Regions from separate parts of the Rossellomorea sp. ABR4_012 genome, predicted to be linked through region 1. Evidence: predicted binding sites of a transcription regulator. Region 1 holds the regulator's gene; the other holds the start of a gene.
The links. The regulator LexA, encoded in region 1, represses DNA repair genes until DNA is damaged. The targets are predictions, from matches to a motif close to CGAACATATGTTCG.

Region 1 (10,362 bases):
CTGGCTGTTTTCATTGTCGGAAATTTTTCCATTCTCCTACCCCCCATGCTCCACGAGTTCTTCTAACTGCTGCCTAATATACATTTCCCTATATTTCCCTTTATGACCCATCAATTCAGCATGAGTGCCCCGCTCATCGATTCTTCCTCCATCGAACACAATAATGAGGTCTGCATGTTGAATTGCACTGAGTCTATGAGCAGTGATGATGGTCGTCTTACCAGATCTATTTTTCCTTAAAGAAGATAAAATGGCTTCTTCCGTCTTGGCATCCACCGCTGACAGAGAATCATCAAGTAGCAAAACTTCAGGGTCCATAAGGAGTGCTCTTGCGATTGAAATTCGCTGTTTCTGCCCGCCTGATAATGAAACTCCCCTTTCCCCTACTACGGTATCGTAGCCATGAGTGAAATCCAAGATATCTTCATGAATTTGGGCTAGCTTCGCAGCCTCTTCCACATGGCGGCGATCAACGAGTGGATCCGTGAAGGCGATGTTTTCAAAAATGGTTGAAGAAAACAAGAAATGATCCTGTGGCACGTAACCGATCGCTTCCCGCAATGTTGAAAGTTTATAGTCCTTTATCGAGTGGTCACCAAAGAGTATTTCTCCTTGATAGCCTTCAAATTCCCTTAAGAGCATGCGTAATACAGTGGTTTTACCTGCACCCGTTTTTCCGACGATGCCGATCGTGCTGCCCTTCTCGACTTTAAAATGAATTTCCTCTAATGCATTCTTTTCTTCATTCGGATAAGAAAATGAATCCACCCGATATTCAATATCACCAGAAGGACATACCTCAAGTGCATCTTCTTTATCTTTAATTTCTATTTCCTCGCTTAGCAGATCCGATACCCTGTCGTAGGAAGCCCTCCCTCTTTCCACAATATTAAAGAGCCAGCCGAAAGCAAGCATCGGCCATATTAACAATCCCAAATAGGTGGTGAAAGAAATCAATTCACCTATCGTCAACTCTCCACTCACAACCAAACGGGACCCAAATACAATGGATAAGAAGAAGGAGATTCCTACAATAATGGAAATGGTCGGATCGAATAAGGAATCCACTTTCGCAACGGCAACATTTTTCTCTACCACATCGCGTGATTGTTCATTGAATGCATCAATATCTTCTTTTTCCTGTCCAAATGTTTTGATCACCTTTATTCCAGATACACTTTCCTGGGTCTTGTCATTTAAAGCGGAAAACGCTTCTTGGGCTTTATGAAAACGTTTATGCAAAAGTGTACCGTAGTAATTGGTCAAGAGGGCCATAAACGGCATCGGGATGAGCGCAATCAGAGTCAGCTTCCAACTGATTGTAAATGCCATCGCAATTATCACAAATCCTCCTGTAGCCAGTGAATCAACCAAGGTCAGGACACCGGAACCGGCCGTCTGCTGAATCGCCTGTAAATCATTCGTAGCATGAGCCATAAGATCCCCGACCCTTCTTTTTTGATAAAAAGAAGGAGACATTTTCGTGAAATGTTGATATAAGCGATTTCTCAGTAAACGGGATAGCTTTGTGGCTGAACCGAATATCATGATCCGCCATACGAAACGAAGACCATACATAGAAATCGCTGTCCCTGAAAGAATGAGCATCCATTTCGTCAACTGAGAGGGAGTCAGTTGATTGTTTTTGACACTATCAACGACAATCCCTACAATTTTCGGAGGAATCAACTGTAGTAAAGCTACACATAAGAGGATGATAACCCCCGTTACATACGATTTTTTTTCCTGAATAAAAAACCACTTTAAATCTAAAAAGACCTTCATATAAAAATCCTCCGCAGGTATAATAAATGACTCTTTATTTTACCAAATTTTCTAAAATTGAGAAATCTTTATTTTTATCGGGATCAGCGTAAAACCTCAAATAAAAAAAGCAGCCTTATCAAAAAGGCTGCTCTTTTCGTATTGTTCCTGTTATTCATGAATTTCAACAAATGGTTCTTGATCGACTTCTTTTACGATCGTGGCTTTTAGTCCCTTTGGGGTTTTCACATAGAGATATACGGGCATATGTGGGAAATAGTCGACAATTTCCGGTCCGATTGCCTGGGCAAATCCTACAAGCTCGGTTTCTTTGACCATCCCCGTATGTACATCGATGACCAATTGGTTTAAGTTATCTTTTTTGTAAAGTGCTTTACCCACAAATTCAATATCCTGATGAGAGAAAAATTTGGAGACATAATCTTCTAAATCCCTGATGCGGTTTTGAAGATCACGGTCCTTTTCTTCTCCTTCCTTACTTGGAAAATAATAATATTTTTCTTTGATGTCTTCCCATTTTTTAATCTTTTTGTCTTTATCATCGACAAAACTGCTCGTGAAATAAGTACCAGGAACCACACTATTGATTGGCTGCAATTTATAGATAGAAATAAAAATTGGTACATTTTTTAATTCTTTCATTGAGCGAATTCTGCTGACTACTTTCTGGGCAGCTTCTTTTCCGTATTCTTCCAATACCTTATCATCGATTACTTTTTCATCGAAATGCATTAATCCTTTGGAATCTTTTACACGTATGTAATCAATCTTATTCATTGCAAACCCCAATGAAATCCCTTGTATTTCCCCTTTCGAATCAACGTAATTCTGCTCGTGTATATAGGCAAGATACATAGGGTCCTTCTTTTCACGTTCGATTCTTTCTTCCCAGCCCATTCCTTCTGTAATCTTAATGGACGGATTGAGACCTTCCTCATTCTCCTTCGATTCTCTGCCTAACCAGGAGTTGATTTTATTCAAATACTGACCCTCTTGAAAAACATAATCTTCAGGAGAAAAATGATCAGTTGATAGAGACATAAGACCCGTCTCAATTTCATCCATATCACTGCGGTTATTGATCATCATAGTGATTAAACCCCTGTTTACGGATTTCTTTTCCTTGCTGATTTTATAGGTTAAATATTCACGGGCATCGCCGGCCGCACTATCTTGTATTTCAAGTGTTTCTTCATCCATCACTTCTTGAGTTTTATTATTATTACAGCCTGACAATATAACTATAAGTGAAAGTGAAGCAATCATCCATTTTTTCATATGTCTCCCTCCGCACCTTATTCTATCATAAATTCTTTTTTATGCTGAACAATTAAGACGAAGTTTTATCTTTCGATTACTTCCAGTTTTTCATATCAAATTAGTGCCACTCGTATCATTCATTTCCTCATGATCATAGCCGTGCAACGAGAGAGGCTAATAAAAAGAAAAAGCACTCAAAAAATGTGAGTGCTCTTCCCTATTACTTCATATTTTTGTTCATTGCATTCATCATTTGATTGATTTTCTTCTGTGACGGTTTCTGTCCCATCTGCATCATCATCATGCGAAGCATTTGTTCGTTAATAGGTGGATTTTTCTTTAAGTAGCTCATCATGTATTTACGAGCAATGAAAAATCCTAGTGCAATTCCGGCAAGTAATGCTAGAACTCCAACTAGAATAAGTAGCCAAGTCGTTGACATGTTCTTACTTCCTCCTTCTTGTTGTCCTTATAAAAGTGTACTAAACCAAGGAACATTATACAATATTTCTGTCATAATTTCTTATTAATATATAAATTTTCTTTGTTTTATAGGCTTCAACCAGCCATACCGCTCGTTTTCCAGGTCGATGGCGAGTAATTGACCCATATTCTTTCTTAAGATTTCAAAAAATATATACTCGCAGTCATGGGGACCCCATGCTTCTATCGACATGCATTTTTCATTTAATAAAAGGGTTGCTCCCGAATCTTTTCTTTCAATCTTTGCAGTCGTATCTATCCACTTTGATCCTTCAACCTTTACCAATTCATGCTGCAGGATTCTTTGGGTAGGAAGGTAAGGAATGGGCTTAGTTATGAATTCTACTTGTTTAGCAATGATTCGATTCAGTTCTCCATTGCTTGCTTCCCAATCTGAAAAAAGTCCAAAGAACATTCTTTCTCGTCCATAGTAGTGGTTGGCAAATGTTTCTTCAATCCAATAGATTTGATAACTTCTCACCTTTTTATCCCCCCTACATTTCCTTCTATCTAGTATAAAGGAAGATAGAATACGACCATGTCAGAAATTGTAGAGAAATTACACTAGTTTTGTCGAAGCTCAGCTAATCCACTTCATCATTTAAATACAATCACTACTATTTGCATGGGATATTGAAGGAGGAAGTCCGTTTATAATCTATATAACATCGCCATCGCCGCATTTTTAAGATCAATCAAAAAGGCTAACTCCCTTTAGAAGTATTCCTAAGGAGTTAGCCCAAACGTTGATCAAAACTTATTGAAGTAATGCTTTGATTCTTGATACAACATTATCTGCTGTAAAACCGTATTCTTCAAGTACTCTTTCTCCTGGTGCAGAAGCGCCATAACCATTGATGGCAAGAATGTCACCTTCTATGCCAACATAACGGTCCCATCCAAGTGGTGATCCCATTTCAATGGCAAGTCGTTTTGTTACACTCTTAGGCAGGATGGAATCTTTATATTCCTTGGACTGCTTTTCAAATCGGTCCCAAGAAGGCATACTTACAACAGAAACACTGATGCCATCTTTCTCCAACGCATTTTGTGCCTCTACTGCCAGGCTTACTTCTGAACCTGTAGCAAGCAATAATGCATCCGGCTGTTCCTTACCTGCTGGTGAAACCACATATGCACCTTTTTCTACTCCATTATATGCTTTATCTGCAGTTCCCTTTAATGTAGGAAGATTTTGACGGGATAACACAAGCAATGTCGGCTGATCTGTACATTCCATAGAAAGCTTCCATGCCGCAGCTACTTCATTTCCGTCAGCTGGTCTGATTACACACAGGTTAGGCATCGCGCGAAGGGAAGCAAGTTGTTCAACCGGTTCATGTGTTGGACCATCTTCCCCTACAGCAATACTGTCATGCGTGAACACATATGTTACAGGAAGACCCATAAGGGCAGCCAGGCGAATTGCCGGTCTTAGATAGTCACTGAATACAAAGAATGTTCCGCCAAAGACTTTCAGGCCGCCATGTAAAGCCATTCCATTCATGGCTGCACCCATTCCGAATTCGCGGACACCAAACCAAATGTTTTTCCCTTCATATGATTCAGGAGTGAAGTCTGCCTCTCCCTTGATCATTGTTTTGTTAGAACCTGCTAAATCGGCAGATCCCCCGATGAACGACGGAAGTTTTTTGGCAATGGCATTTAACACCTCTCCAGAAGAAGCACGGCTTGCCAATGATGAACCTTCTTCATACACAGGAATCTCGCTGTCCCATCCTTCAGGAAGCTCCCCTTTAATTGCAGCTTCTAACTGGACAGCCAACTCAGGATATTCTTCTTTGTATTTGACGAACAGATTCGCCCACTCCTCTTCTTTTTGAGAACCGGTGTGTTGAATCTTTTCTTCAAAACGGCTGTATACCTCAACCGGCACATGGAAATCTTGTTCGAATGTCCATTTGTAAGCTTCTTTAGTAAGCTTCATTTCTTCTTCGCCAAGCGGGGCACCATGAACATCGGACTTACCTGACTTATTTGGTGCACCGTATCCGATAACAGTCTTAACTTCAATCATCGTCGGGCGGGAAGTGTCAGATTGAGCCTCTTCAATCGCTTTTGAAATTTCCTCAAGATCATTACCGTCTTCCACCCTGATATATTGCCAGCCATATGACTCAAATCGGCCTTTAACACTTTCAGAGAAAGATTTATCCAAATCTCCATCCAAAGAAATATCATTTGAATCATAAAGAACAACCAAGCGTCCAAGTTTTAGATGAGCGGCTAAAGATGCTGCCTCAGAAGAGACACCTTCCATTAAATCTCCATCACCGCAAATCGAGTATGTATAATGGTCAACGAGATTGTAATTATCTTTATTGTAGGTTGCAGCCAAATGCCTTTCTGCAAGCGCCATTCCCACAGCCATCGCAATCCCTTGGCCAAGAGGTCCAGTAGTGGCTTCTACACCTGGTGTGTGACCATACTCAGGGTGTCCAGGCGTTCTGCTTCCCCATTGGCGGAACTCTTTAAGGTCATCCATTGATACATCATAACCAGATAAATGGAGAAGGCTGTACAGGAGCATGGAACCATGTCCGGCAGATAAAACAAAACGGTCTCTGTTAAACCACTCAGGATTTTTAGGGTTGTGGTTCATGAAGCGTGTCCATAAGGCATACGCCATAGGTGCTGCACCCATAGGCATACCCGGGTGCCCTGAACCTGCTTTTTCAATTGCATCGATAGATAATGTTCGCATTGTATTAATTGCTAATTGATCTGTATTATCAAACATAAGTCAGACATCCTTCCTTTTCATACTTCCTTATTAATATTAATCTTCTTTGGTAGTTTATACAACTAACTTGAATGATAACATGACTTTGTTATGTTGAGAAATAAAAACCCCTTCTAAAGTTCATTTAATAGAGCAAACCTTTCCTATGTTGATTTACTTTGGCAAATACCCCCATTAAATAAAGCTTATTGACTTAAAATACACCACTTTACGCCGCTTTTGATTTCCGTGTAAGACTTCGCTTTCCGCGGGCGGCCGGTGAGCCTGGCTGAAGAGACTTTATGGGCTTTCAACTGTCCAGCTACAGGGCTTAGAGGCACATGTCATAAGGCAATCGACCAAGAAGGCAAAGAGCGCCTTCATGACTGACTTGGCTTATGCCACCCGCCTCTGATCAAAGCTCTTCCGCTTTTCTGATAGGAGTCTTCGTCTTGCACTCCAATCAACCGCTGGAATGTTTCCTAATCAAAAAATACTTTTAAAAAAATCCAATCAAAAAAGTCATCATGGAATGACCACCCATGATGACTTGCAATTTAATGCATTTTTCGTTTGTTTTGTATTTCTTTGACTTTCTTAGGGGTCACTTCGTTGCCCTCTGAGTCGAATATGCGTGTGTTTTCAATCGTACCTTTCATTGATTGACGAAATGTCTCCAGGTATTCTTTTCTTAACTTAGTTTGTTCCTTTGCTTCATTTTCGGTTAAACCACTTGCTTTTGACTTCTTGGCCAGTTCATTTATTCTATTCATCTTTTTCTTTGAAAGCATTTATGAAAACTCCTTTACAGCTATTATCCATTTACCTGCAGCTCTTTGAAATATAACGATATGTTACTAGATAATAGCCTTTATGACAAGGGTCTTGTTTCTTGCTGGGCTTCAGTATACTCTTTAAATCTTCTATGCACTGTCGCTTTTGATATGTTATACCCAAACCCTCTCAACGTAGCAGCGATTTCGGCAAACGTCAGCTCATTCCTTCTCAGTCGTACAATTTCTTCAACCGGCACTTCAATCCGCTCTCTGCCTTCCAAATTCCCTTTGTTTTTTAAGTTTTTGTGAGGACGGAAACCATTTTCAACCGCTCTTTTCATTCCTCGTTTAATCTTTAAATTATGGAGCTTTCTTTGGTACTCTTCTACCATACTGACAATATTGATGACCATTGAATCTGATTCAGATAAATGCAGTTCCCCACTATGGGTCTGACTAATAATTTTTACATTTTCCTTCAAAATGCAATGGATTAAGGCAATCTTTGCATTCCCTCTTCCTATTCTCGTTTCATCTTGAATCAGCACTGTATCAATGGACCCATCCTTTATTAAATCCAATAAGGTCAGAACACCTGGACGGTCTAGTTCAAAACCGCTTGCCTGATCCTTAATAATCGCTCGAACGTCAAATTGGTGTTCCTCTGCAAGCTTCACCAATTCTGCTTCCTGTCTTTCCAGGGAAGTTTCCTGTGTGTCTTTCTTTGTACTTACCCTGCAGTATATCGCAGCATTCATAGAATCTCACCCTCTATTCGTTATTCATGGCAAGCTGTATATCGGAGTGGGTAGAATAAGTGGAAGTTTCTACAGGCAAAACCAGGGACATTCCCGGTTCAATTGAGAAAGAAATAAGATTATTTTCTTTTCCCACCCATTTTATAAACTCTTCTCTAGTCATGGAATATTCTCCTTCAAACTTTTCTGCAATCGTCCAGAGAGTATCACCCTTACTTACAGTAACAGTTTCATAGGAAGGCTCGCTCCCTGCGGTTAAAAATAAATAGCCTGCTGATAAAAAAGATAATACAAAAAGAATGATTATGTAAGAGAAACGGTTCCAGATTTGTGTTAACATACAAAATTACCCCCATGCGAATATTTGTTCTGTTTTTTGTAATTTGATTGTAATACGAACATTCGTTTGGTGTCAACCAAAAATTCGAACTTATGTTTGTATCAATTGGAAAGACATGCTATAATGGGAACATAAGATCGATAATAGAGGTGCGTGAACATGACTAAATTGTCTAAACGACAGCAAGACATACTTCAATACATTAAAGTATCTGTGAAAGAAAAGGGTTATCCGCCTTCAGTCCGGGAAATTGGTGAAGCTGTGGGATTGGCTTCCAGTTCCACGGTCCACGGCCATCTGGCAAGACTCGAAAGCAAAGGACTTATCCGCCGGGATCCAACCAAGCCAAGGGCAATTGAGATCCTCGATTTAGAAGAAGACACGATCCCTCGTCAAAAAGTTGTAAATGTACCGTTAATTGGTAAAGTAACGGCAGGTCAGCCTATTACGGCTGTTGAAAATGTCGAGGAATTCTTTCCGCTGCCTGAGCGTCTCGCTCCTTCAGATGAACAGGTCTTCATGCTTGAAATCATGGGGGACAGTATGATCGAAGCCGGTATTCTAGATGGGGACTTCGTCATCGTAAGACAACAGCAGACTGCTAACAACGGGGATATCGTAGTCGCAATGACAGAAGAGGACGAAGCAACAGTCAAACGTTTTTTCAAAGAGAAAGATTTCGTAAGACTACAGCCTGAGAACTCAACGATGAGTCCGATTATTTTACGAAATGTATCTATTTTAGGAAAAGTCATTGGTGTCTATCGACAAGTCCATTAATTCAAAAAAACGCTATTAAATAGCGTTTTTTTGTTTGGCCAACACGCATAAAAAGCCAGCGCTCTAATCAGCGCTGGCTTTTTTGTCGATTCTAAATCATGATTTTTAGTACATTTGGATATACTGCTCTCTCTCCCAAGGATGCACTTGTGTACGGAACATATCCCATTCGATTTCCTTCGCTTCCACGAAGTGTTCAAAGATATGGCCTCCAAGAGATTTAACAATAACCTCATCTTTTTTCAGTTCTTCTAAGGCAGCGTATAAAGTTGCTGGTAAATCAACGATACCTGCTTCTTCACGTTCCTTTTTATCCATTACATAGATGTTTCGGTCGATTGGTTTAGGCGCATCAAGATTGTTTTTGATGCCGTCGAGACCTGCTGCAAGAAGGACAGACATAGCCAGGTAAGGGTTAGCTGCTGGGTCCACACTTCTTACTTCTACACGTGTACTGATACCACGGGAAGCAGGAATACGGATTAATGGGCTTCGGTTTTGAGCTGACCACGCAACATAACATGGAGCCTCATAACCAGGAACCAGACGTTTATACGAGTTGACTGTAGGGTTGGTGATTGCAGTGAATGCAGTTGCATGCTTAATTGTTCCTGCAAGGAACTGGCGTGCAGTGTCACTTAATTGCAAGTCTCCTTTTTCATCGAAGAAAGCATTTTTACCATCTTTGAATAGTGACATGTTACAATGCATCCCTGAACCATTCACTCCGAATAATGGTTTCGGCATGAATGTTGCATGAAGCCCGTGCTTACGTGCAATTGTTTTTACAACAAGTTTAAACGTTTGAATATCGTCACAAGCTTTTAGTGCACTTGCATATTTAAAGTCGATTTCATGCTGACCAGGAGCAACCTCATGGTGTGATGCTTCGATTTCAAAGCCCATTTCTTCTAATTCAAGGGCGATATCACGACGGCAATTTTCGCCTAAGTCTGTAGGTGCAAGGTCAAAATAACCGCCATTATCATTCAATTCAAGAGTAGGTTCACCATTTACATCTAATTTGAAGAGGAAGAATTCCGGTTCAGGCCCTAGATTGAAATCAGAAAATCCAAGCTCTTCCATTTCTTTTAGCACTCGTTTAAGGTTGTTACGCGGATCACCTTCAAAAGGAGTCCCATCCGGATTATAGATATCACAGATTAAGCGTGCAACTTTTCCTTTTTCCGCTGTCCACGGGAATACAAGCCATGTGTCAAGATCCGGGAAAAGATACATATCCGACTCTTCAATACGCACGAATCCTTCGATTGAAGATCCATCAAACATCATTTTATTATCTAATGCTTTTTCTAACTGACTGAATGGGATCTCTACATTCTTAATCGTCCCTAGAATGTCAGTGAATTGCAGACGAATGAACTTAACACCCTCTTCATTCGCTAATCTAATCACATCTTCACGAGTATACTTTGC
Region 2 (10,362 bases), on a different contig from region 1:
AATGAAGCTGGTAGCCCCTCCGAGCAGTGCAATCAACCACATCCAGAATACCGCTCCGGGTCCACCCCCTGCAATGGCTGTGGCTACACCTGCCAGATTACCCGTACCCACACGGGATGCTGTACTGATTGTGAAGGCCTGGAAAGAAGAGATACCTCTTTTTCCTTCTGCTGAGATCGTTGTTTTATCTGTCAGCAGCCGACCCATTTCAGCAATGTAGCGAAACTGAACAAACTTTGAACGCAGTGAGAAATAAAGTCCCAGTCCTACAAGAGCTGCAATGAGAATATAGGACCACATAAACTCATTTAACGTACCGAGTATGGTATTGAATAATTCCATACATGTATTCCCTCCCTGATGTAATATAATGTAAAATGTGCGAACCTATGTATGTATACCCTTAGTGACACTTCCTTAATCTATCAAATAAAAGTTTTTCAATCAATGTTATTTATATACTGTTGCAAAAATATTTTATGTTTTTATGATAGCTCTTTCAGTTTCTTTGTGTGATAAGTTGCGATATCTACAGCGTTTTGCACAGCATCACCCATACCTACACGTGTTGTATCTGTACAGCAATTCGGCGTTTATATCCATTCAGTAAATCAAACCACAAAAAAACGACTAAGGAATCCTTAGCCGTTTTTTTGTTTATTCATTATTTTCGTCTGGTTTCACCCAAGTATCTACAACCGGACCGCTTTCAGCTTCATCAATGACGAATGATCCATTGGAGTATCGATCATTTGCCCGAAGATCCGTTATTTTTACATTTTCACACTTGCCTTTTTTCGTAATTAGTTCAACCGTATCTGTATCTTTGACAACTTCGATTCGAACTACTCGATGGGGATTCGATTTCAATTCCCGGAGCATGATGACACCTCGTTTGGCACGGGTTGTCTTTTCGAACTCTGAGAGCTTCATCTTTTTCACTGCTCCGCGATGAGTGACCAGGAATACATACTCTTTAAGAGGGTCAGTGATGACACTACCTGAAACGACAAAGTCGTCTTCTTTCAGATTGATTCCTTTTACACCTGCAGCCCTCGGGCCGACGATACTTACATCTTCTTCTGCAAACCATAAACCGTAGCTTAGGTTAGTGGCCAGGAACAGATCCTGTTTTCCATCCGTCAGATGAACGTCAACTAATGAATCATCACCCTTAAGGTTGATGGCGACAAGAGGCCGCGAATATCGTTGAGCTTTATATTGAGAAAGCTCAGATTTCTTCGTCATACCGTTCCTCGTAATGAACAGAAGGTATTGGTCCTCTTTGAACTCTTTAATAGGCATCGCCTTTAATACCTGTTCATCGCGATCGATCGGAACGATGTTACCTACATGCTGGCCGAGGTCCTTCCAGCGGATGTCAGGCAGCTCATGGACCGGGCAGTATATGTAGTTGCCTTTATTGGTGAACACCAGGAGTACATCAGTGGTATTCATTTCATACTGAGCAAGCAGCCTGTCCGTTTCTTTCATAGCAAGATCCTGCCCATTTGATGCTCCGTATGAACGAAGACTCGTGCGTTTAATGTACCCGTCACGGGTGACTGTCACCATAACGTCCTCACTTGCAATCAATACTTCAAGGTTGATCTTGATTTCTTCAATTTTATCTTCAATTTGTGTTCTTCTTGCATCTGCAAATTGCTTCTTGATCGCTTTTAATTCTTTCTTGATGACACTATATAACTTACTCTCACTTTCGAGGATCGCGGTTAATTCCGCAATCAGTTTCTGAAGTTCTTCTGCTTCATTACGCAGTGCAGTGATGTCTGTGTTCGTCAGACGGTATAATTGAAGGCTGACGATTGCTTCGGATTGAGCTTCAGTGAATTGATACTGATCAATCAGGTTATTCTTCGCATCTTTTTTATCTTTCGATGCACGGATCGTAGCAATCACTTCGTCAAGGATGGATAATGCTTTCATTAAACCTTCAACGATGTGCTGACGGTCGCTTGCTTTCTTTAAATCATGCTTGGTACGATTCGTGACCACTTCTTTTTGGTGTTCGATATAGGCGTCCAGCAAGCCTTTCAGACCCATGAGCTTAGGACGTCTATTATGTATGGCCACCATATTAAAGTTATATGAAATCTGAAGATCGCTATTCTTGTATAAGTAATTCAGCACGCCGTTTGCATCTGCATCTTTTTTCAGTTCGATAACAATGCGCAATCCTTCACGGTCTGTCTCATCCCGGACCTCTGCGATGCCTTCTACTTTGCGGTCCACTCTGAATTCATCCATCTTTTTCACGAGATTCGCCTTGTTCACTTCGTATGGAATTTCTGTGATGACGATTTGCTGCTTACTTCCGCGGATATTTTCAACTTCAGCTTTTCCACGGACAACGACTTTTCCTTTCCCGGTTTCATAGGCTTTTTTGATGCCGTCAACGCCTTGGATGATTCCTCCGGTAGGGAAATCCGGCCCCTTGATGACAGTCATTAAATCATCGACCGAACTCGCTGGCTTTTCCATGCGCATGATTGTGGCATCAATCACTTCACCTAAATGGTGAGGCGGGATGTCCGTTGCATAACCTGCAGATATTCCCGTCGATCCATTCACTAACAGGTTGGGAAATCTGGAAGGAAGTACGGTAGGTTCACTTGACGTATCATCGAAGTTTGGAATGAACTCTACTGTACTCTTATCGATATCACGCAATAATTCCATTGAGATGGCAGAAAGTCTTGCTTCTGTATAACGCATTGCGGCTGGGGGATCGCCATCTATGCTTCCGTTATTACCATGCATTTCTACAAGGTAGTTCCGTACTTTCCAGGTTTGACTCATCCGTACCATGGCATCGTATACGGAAGTATCACCATGAGGGTGATAATTACCGATAACGTTACCGACGGTTTTCGCTGATTTACGGAAGCCTTTTTCCTGGGTATTACCGTCAACATACATGGCATAAAGAATCCGTCGCTGAACGGGTTTTAGTCCGTCACGTGCATCGGGTAGTGCACGTTCTTGAATAATATATTTACTGTATCGTCCGAATCGGTCGCCAAGTACCTCTTCAAGAGGCAAATCTTGATATCTTTCTACTGTTGTCATGTATTACCCCTCCTCTGCGACCGTGATGTTTTCATTTTCCAAGATGCTTCCGTCTTCTTCCAAGCCAAATGCTACGTTGCTTTCGATCCATTTACGGCGTGGTTCGACTTTGTCGCCCATCAGCGTCGTGACACGGCGTTCAGCACGTGCAGCATCATCGATTCTTACTCTGATCAGTGCTCTTGTCTCCGGATCCATGGTCGTTTCCCATAGTTGATCTGCATTCATTTCACCAAGACCCTTATATCGTTGGATCATATACCCTTTACCGATTTTTTTCATCGCACCTTGAAGCTCTTCATCTGTCCAAGCATATTCAATTTTTTCTTTCTTTCCTGTTCCTTTGCTCACTTTATAAAGCGGAGGCAGGGCGATGTAAATTTTCCCGGCTTCAACCAGCGGTTTCATGTAGCGGTAGAAGAAGGTAAGCAGTAATACCTGGATATGTGCCCCATCCGTATCGGCATCGGTCATGATCACAATCTTATCGTAGTTGATGTCTTCGACGTTGAATTCAGGTCCTACTCCTCCGCCGATGGCGTGGATGATGGTATTGATTTCTTCATTTTTGAAAATATCCTGTAATTTAGCCTTTTCTGTGTTGATGACTTTACCACGGAGAGGCAGGATCGCCTGAAACTTCCGGTCACGCCCTTGTTTTGCAGAACCTCCTGCAGAATCACCCTCTACCAGGTACAGTTCATTCCGCTGCGGATTTCTCGATTGGGCAGGCGTCAGCTTTCCTGACAGCACCGTTTCAGAACGTTTTCGTTTTTTTCCGTTACGTGCATCTTCACGGGCTTTTCGTGCAGCTTCACGCGCTTGAGCCGCTTTGATCGATTTTTTGATCAAGAGCGAGCTTGTATCCGGGTTCTCTTCCAGAAAATACAGCAGGTGCTCTGAAACGACGGAATCCACCGCTGAGCGGGCTTCACTTGTACCTAGCTTTCCTTTTGTCTGTCCTTCGAATTGCAGGAGTTCTTCCGGGATGCGGACAGATACAATCGCTGCAAGGCCTTCCCTGATATCCGTCCCTTCCAGATTCTTATCACGGTCTTTAAGGATTCCTGCTTTACGTGCATACTCATTGAACACCCTTGTCATGGCAGTCTTGGCACCTGCTTCATGAGTGCCGCCGTCTTTTGTACGTACGTTGTTGACGAAGGACAGGATATTTTCAGAAAATCCGTCATTGAACTGAAACGCAAATTCCACTTCAATGTTATGATTCGCGCCTTCAAAGAACGCAACATTGTGAAGGCTGTCTTTTTCTTCGTTTAAGTATTGGACGAAGGCCTGAATGCCGCTTTCATAGTGAAACACTTCTTTTTGATCATGACGTTCATCTATAATTTCAATTTTCAAGCCTTTCAAAAGGAAGGCGGATTCTCTTAAACGTTCACATAGTGTGTCGTAATTATATGTTGTTGAACTGAAAATTTCAGGATCGGGTTTAAAATGTATAAGCGTACCCGACTTTTTGGTTTTACCGATTTTTTCTAAAGTTGTTTCGGGTTTTCCGCCTTTTTCAAAGCGCTGTTCATACTTGATGCCGTCTCTCTCGATTGTAACGACGAGCCATTCCGACAGCGCATTAACGACTGAAGCCCCGACTCCATGTAGACCGCCGCTTGTCTTGTAGCCGCCCTGACCGAACTTCCCGCCGGCATGAAGGACGGTCAGGATGATCTCAGGGGTCGGTTTCCCCATTTTATGCATCCCTGTTGGCATCCCTCGCCCTCTATCCTGTACGGAAATACTGTTATCTTTATGTATGGTGACGTTGATTTCATTACCGAAGCCTGCTAGTGCTTCATCTACTGCATTATCTACAATTTCATATACTAAATGATGCAGCCCTCTGGAGTCAGTAGAGCCAATGTACATACCAGGTCTTTTTCGAACGGCTTCCAAGCCTTCTAAAACCTGAATTGCATCATCATTATAAGCCATGGACTGTTTCTTGTCGGCCACGAACATTCCCCTTTCAAACTTCACTGCCCGTATCTGAACTTCAATACGGATTCTATGTTCTACAATTACTATAACATAAGAACATTTGTTCGTTTACCTGTTTTTCCTCATTTTAAGTAAACCACTATGCTATATTGTAGCGTTTTATTTCATTTTCGCAAATTAATTTTCTGATTACTGCGGGACTCCAGGGGGGTATCCCCCTGTTTTAAAGCTTCAATCATCCGCTGTGAAAGCGATTAAATCAATTATCCGAAAAAAAACAAGCGGTAGACGCCGCTTGCACCTAGTGAGAACTATTTGGTTAAAGCATGTTCAACCTTAATACACCGATCCATAATCACTGTATACCCGCGTTCTTTGAGGAAAGAGTAAGCTTCATCATTCATGACACCGAGCTGGGCCCAGAATACCTTAGCATCTATTTTATCAAATTCTTTTGCAATATCGGGAAGGAATTCCGAACGCCTGAAAACATTGACAATATCTACGGTTCCTTCGATTTCCTCCAATGAAGAAACCGCTTTTATCCCAAGGGCTGAATCGATGGTAGGGTTTACCGGGATAATTTCATAGCCTTGATCCTGCATCGCCTTAGACACTGAATGAGATGTACGTTCCGGATTGTCACTTAACCCAACGACTGCAATACGCTTGGAGTTTTTCAATAGTTGACCCATTTCTTCACGGGTTGGATTTTCGATCATGAGAATGCACCGTCCTTTTGAATATCTGTTGTATACGTTCTAAAGTCCTATTCTATTTTTATAGCATAATTTCCTTTATTTTTCAAAATTTTATGAATATGCTCTCCGAAAGATAAAGTGAACCCTGGAGAAAAGGATTCACTCTATCTTTGCTTATTCTTTTATTAATCCTTTTGAAATGAGGAATTCACGTGCTACATCTTTTGGTTCTTTTTTATCGATATCCACTTTTGCATTCATTTCACTCATTTCTTTTTCAGAAATCTGACCTGCTAATTCATTTAATGCATCTTCCACCTCAGGATGCTCTTTCAGTACTTCCTGACGGATGATCGGTGCTGCATCATATGGCGGGAAGAAGCCTTTATCATCCTTCGTTGACTTTAGATTATATCGTTCGATTCTTCCATCGGTCGTAAAGGCCGGGATGATATCTACATCGCCATTTTTCACAGCCTCATACATAATATTTGGATCATAGCTCTCTTTTTTCTTGAATTCGAAGCCGTATTCTATTGAAAAAGCATCGTAGCCGTCTCCCTCGCGTTCATAGAACTGGTGCGGGGCACCGAAGCTCAGGTCCTTTGAAAGAGGTACTAAGTCAGAAAATGTTTTCGCATCAAAATCCTGATCCTCTGTGTACGCAAGAGTGTACGTATTTTCAAAACCAAGAGGCTTAAGCCATGTTACATTGAATTTTTCTTCATATCCTTTTCGAACCTGATCCAGTATTTCGTCACCGGAAGCTCCTTCCGCTGCCTGTTCTTTAAGTACTGCTTCCAGTCCGGTACCTGTATACTCAACATATACATCGATATCCCCTTTTTCAAGAGCCGGAGTCAGGATCGATACCTCCCCTAAACCTTCTTCAACCTTCACATCAAGGTCTGTCTTTTCCTTAAGTAACTCAGCCATGATATGAGTCAGGATAAATTGTTCTGTCCACATTTTCCCGGATACCGTAATCGTATCCTTCCCTCCGTTATTGCCGCAGCCTGCAATGATGATCGAGGCTGCCAGCAGGATAATGAAAGGGGTAAGTAACTTTTTCATATGTATGCTCCTTTTTGTTTGGATTATTTTCGGGCTTTCAACCCTTTAGGTGTTGTTGCCTTTTCCAAAAGTCTTAACAGAAAATCAAAGAATAATGCCAAGAGTGCAGCCGGGATTGCCCCGGCAAGGACAAGTGAATTATTCCAAGTAGATAGACCCCGGTAAATCAAATCACCGAGTCCCCCTGCTCCCACGAATGTCGCAAGCGTGGCAACACCGACCGTTAAAACTGTGGCCGTGCGTATCCCCGCCATGATGAAAGGCAGGGCCAGCGGCAGCTCAATCTTGAATAAGAGCTGTGAATTGGTCATTCCCATTCCTTTTCCCGCTTCTATGACACCTTCATCCACTCCCGCAATCCCGGTAAATGTGTTCCTGAGAATCGGAAGCAGCGCATAGACAGTCAGCGCAATGATCGCCGTTGTACTTCCCGTACCTAGCAGAGGGATCAAAAATCCGAATAAAGCCAGGCTGGGTATCGTTTGAAAGACCGCAGTTATCCCGATATAGAATTCTGCTATCTGCTTCTTCCTGGATATATAGATTCCAAGAGGTAAGGAAATTACAATCGCAATGAATATCGAGATGAAGGATAGATAAAGATGTTCAACCAGTCCGGTCATGATATCATCAGAACGGGTCGTGAGCGTATTAATAAATGATAGCGAAAGGGTATGCATCATTGTGACGGATCCTCCCTTCTATGTTCTGATGCGACAGCTTTCAGGATATCACTTCTGGATACACTTCCTATGCGCTTTCCGTCTTTGGTGACGATCAGTGTATGAGGCTCTTTGGTAACAAATATACCGGCGGCTTCTGAAAGTGACGCGTCGTGGGGAATCGTTTCATATTCAGATTCTTCATACTCGAGGAAAATCGGATTTTCATCGAGGATATCCCCCACCAATACTCCCTTTTTGCCTTCATCCAATCGATGCTCTCCGATAAATGAACGTACAAAGTCATTGGCGGGTGAAGAAATCAATTCCTGGGGTGTTGCGATTTGTTCAATTCTTCCGTCCCTCATGACGGCAATTTCATCAGCGATTTTTAACGCTTCGTCTATATCATGAGTGACAAAGACGATTGTTTTATGTATTGAATTTTGAATATTCTTCAGTTCATCCTGCAGCTGCTCCCTGCTGATGGGGTCCAGGGCACTGAATGGTTCATCCATTAAGATAATTGGCGGTTCTGCAGCAAGTGCGCGTATGACACCTACCCTTTGCTGCTGTCCTCCACTCATTTCAAGGGGGTATTTTTTTCGGTAAATACCGGGTTCCAGTCCCACGAGGTTCATCAATTCATCGACTCTGCTTTCGTATTTATCCTTCTTCCATCCTTTTAGTTTCGGTATCAGACTAATATTCTCTTCAATCGTCATATGAGGAAGGAGTCCGATTCGTTGAATGACGTATCCAATATTCCTTCTCAATTCAACTTCATCTTCTTCCGAAATATCCCTGCCATTGATCGTAATCGTCCCGCTGGTCAGCCCGATCAGTTTGTTAATCATTTTCATCGTAGTCGTTTTACCACATCCGCTTGGACCAATCAACGCGACAAGCTTACCTTCAGGAATCGTCAAGTCGATTCCTTTAATCGCTTCTGTCCCGTCCTCGTATACTTTTTTGACATTTTTGAAATCAATCATTTAACCACCTGCCTGAAATCTAATCTAAACATATTAAGAATACCCCCATTACCAAATAGGTAAACATATGGGCAGTCTTTGATGAAAAATCTTCCACTGCTAATGCTATACGAAAAAAAGCGAGTAAACAAATAGTTTACTCGCCTTTCATGGATTTATCCGTTTTTGACTTGATCGTTTGCTCTACCAATATGCCCGTTACTGTACCGAGAATGAGTCCGTTATTGAGTATGGAAGCTGCTACCACAGGAACATCTTTAAACGCAGCCGGGGGAACGAACATGGCACCCACTCCGACAATCAGAGAAATGCCAGCAACAAAATGCGTACGCTCCAAGTTCGTTTCTTTTTGATATTCTCCCAGGGCAAGGCCGACCATCTTAATGAAAATGACTGTTGTGACGGCATACCCGACCGGCGCTGGTAAACTTGCAAATACATTCATCACTTTGGGAACCAGGCTAATGAGGATGATCATTGCACTTCCTACTAAGAATGGTAGAAGGCGGTACATTTTCGTCGCAGTCACAAATCCTGCTGAACCGGATATCGGAACAGAACCGATGGCAGAAAATACACCTCCCAAGAGCTGATTGATCCCTGAAGCAAAGCCGCTTGATGTATACCGTTCATACACAGGTTCACCTTGGGTCTTCATCACTTCCTCCATCACTCTGATCGATGCAATCATATTGGTCGTCAGCAGGAAGGTGATGAACACTGACGTAATGACGACACCTGTATCAAATTCAGGTGCACCAAATACGAATATTTCTGGTAAAGCGAACCATGAGCTTGAAACGGATTCTAGTCCTCCTAGTCCTATTCCCGCAAAAATGAGCCATCCTGCAATTAGAGCGAGAATGATGGAATATTGTTGTACCCACTTTACTTTATGGCTGGAGAAATATAGCGCTATAAGGATCGTCAACACGCTTCCGAGCAAAACGACTGGCTGGAGTGTCCCTTCTTCACCGCTGATGCCGAACATTCCTTTAACAAATGAACCGCTCAGCTGCAAAATCAACAGCATCAAATAAATAAAGGTAATGGTCGGTGTAAATAAGGAAGTCAATCTTTTTAACAAACCCGTAGCACTCAGCAGAAAGAAAATGATTCCACTGGTAATCATGCCGCCTTGTAGAACAGTTAATACTTCTGTATGGCTGCTGTATAGAGTCCCTGAAAATCCAGCATAGATGGCAAATACACCCCACCACAGGCCTGCAGGTCCTTCATTGATTGGCAGTTTATGTCCGATAAGCGCTTGAATGAGACTGGCTGCTCCCAACACGAATATGGTCCGCTGTATGAACCCGGCGGTCTCTGATGGAGACAGCTGAAATAAATCAGCGATCGCTATTGGAGCCGCAATAGATCCGGCAACCATGAACGCCACCCATTGAAACGCCGATAAAAACAAATGCATAGAAAAGCTCACCTTCAATTCAATAAATATAAGCTCTGTTAAAGGCTCACTTCAAATCAATATCCCCTTTAACGCAGCCAAATAATAAAGTGTATTCATTTTACCATATTGAAGAGGATAAACATGTAATATCGGTCTATATTATAAAATATTATCTAGTTTTATGAACAGGTACTAAAAAAATCCTGATTTTCTCCCTGTTTTAATCAAAAACATGTTAAAATAGAGAACGCAATACATAAGAAAAGCGGAGGCGGCTTGCTCAGCCCCGACAAGCATAAGCTGAATGGGCCGGGAATGCGCATTTTGCCTTCTTGGACCATTCAGCTTATGACCTCGAGGGCTAGCCGCCGGAGCTGGACAAATCGAATAGCGGAGACGGCTCGTTCAGAAGCGACAAGCATAAGACAGGGCAGCCATAAAGGCGCACTTTGCCTTTTTGGATGGCATGA

Region 2: the regulator LexA is predicted to act here: its motif matches at 5,143-5,156, upstream of parE (DNA topoisomerase IV subunit B).

Annotation. Positions count from the first base shown of each region.
Region 1 is NZ_JBSWVK010000004.1:239,436-249,797, forward strand. Features, by position in the region: gene ACXAFV_RS17265 (ABC transporter ATP-binding protein) at 1-32, opposite strand, end outside; gene ACXAFV_RS17270 (ABC transporter transmembrane domain-containing protein) at 37-1,785, opposite strand; gene ACXAFV_RS17275 (CamS family sex pheromone protein) at 1,936-3,063, opposite strand; gene ACXAFV_RS17280 (YneF family protein) at 3,266-3,487, opposite strand; gene sirA (sporulation inhibitor of replication protein SirA) at 3,572-4,009, opposite strand; gene tkt (transketolase) at 4,286-6,289, opposite strand; gene ACXAFV_RS17295 (DUF896 domain-containing protein) at 6,829-7,062, opposite strand; gene ACXAFV_RS17300 (YneB family resolvase-like protein) at 7,143-7,805, opposite strand; gene yneA (cell division suppressor protein YneA) at 7,819-8,145, opposite strand; gene lexA (transcriptional repressor LexA) at 8,305-8,925, shown strand; gene glnA (type I glutamate--ammonia ligase) at 9,031-10,362, opposite strand, start outside.
Region 2 is NZ_JBSWVK010000006.1:165,013-175,374, forward strand. Features, by position in the region: gene ACXAFV_RS20605 (alanine/glycine:cation symporter family protein) at 1-342, opposite strand, end outside; gene parC (DNA topoisomerase IV subunit A) at 658-3,090, opposite strand; gene parE (DNA topoisomerase IV subunit B) at 3,094-5,043, opposite strand; gene ACXAFV_RS20620 (CoA-binding protein) at 5,361-5,771, opposite strand; gene ACXAFV_RS20625 (glycine betaine ABC transporter substrate-binding protein) at 5,925-6,824, opposite strand; gene ACXAFV_RS20630 (ABC transporter permease) at 6,848-7,507, opposite strand; gene ACXAFV_RS20635 (ABC transporter ATP-binding protein) at 7,504-8,481, opposite strand; gene ACXAFV_RS20640 (purine/pyrimidine permease) at 8,618-9,910, opposite strand.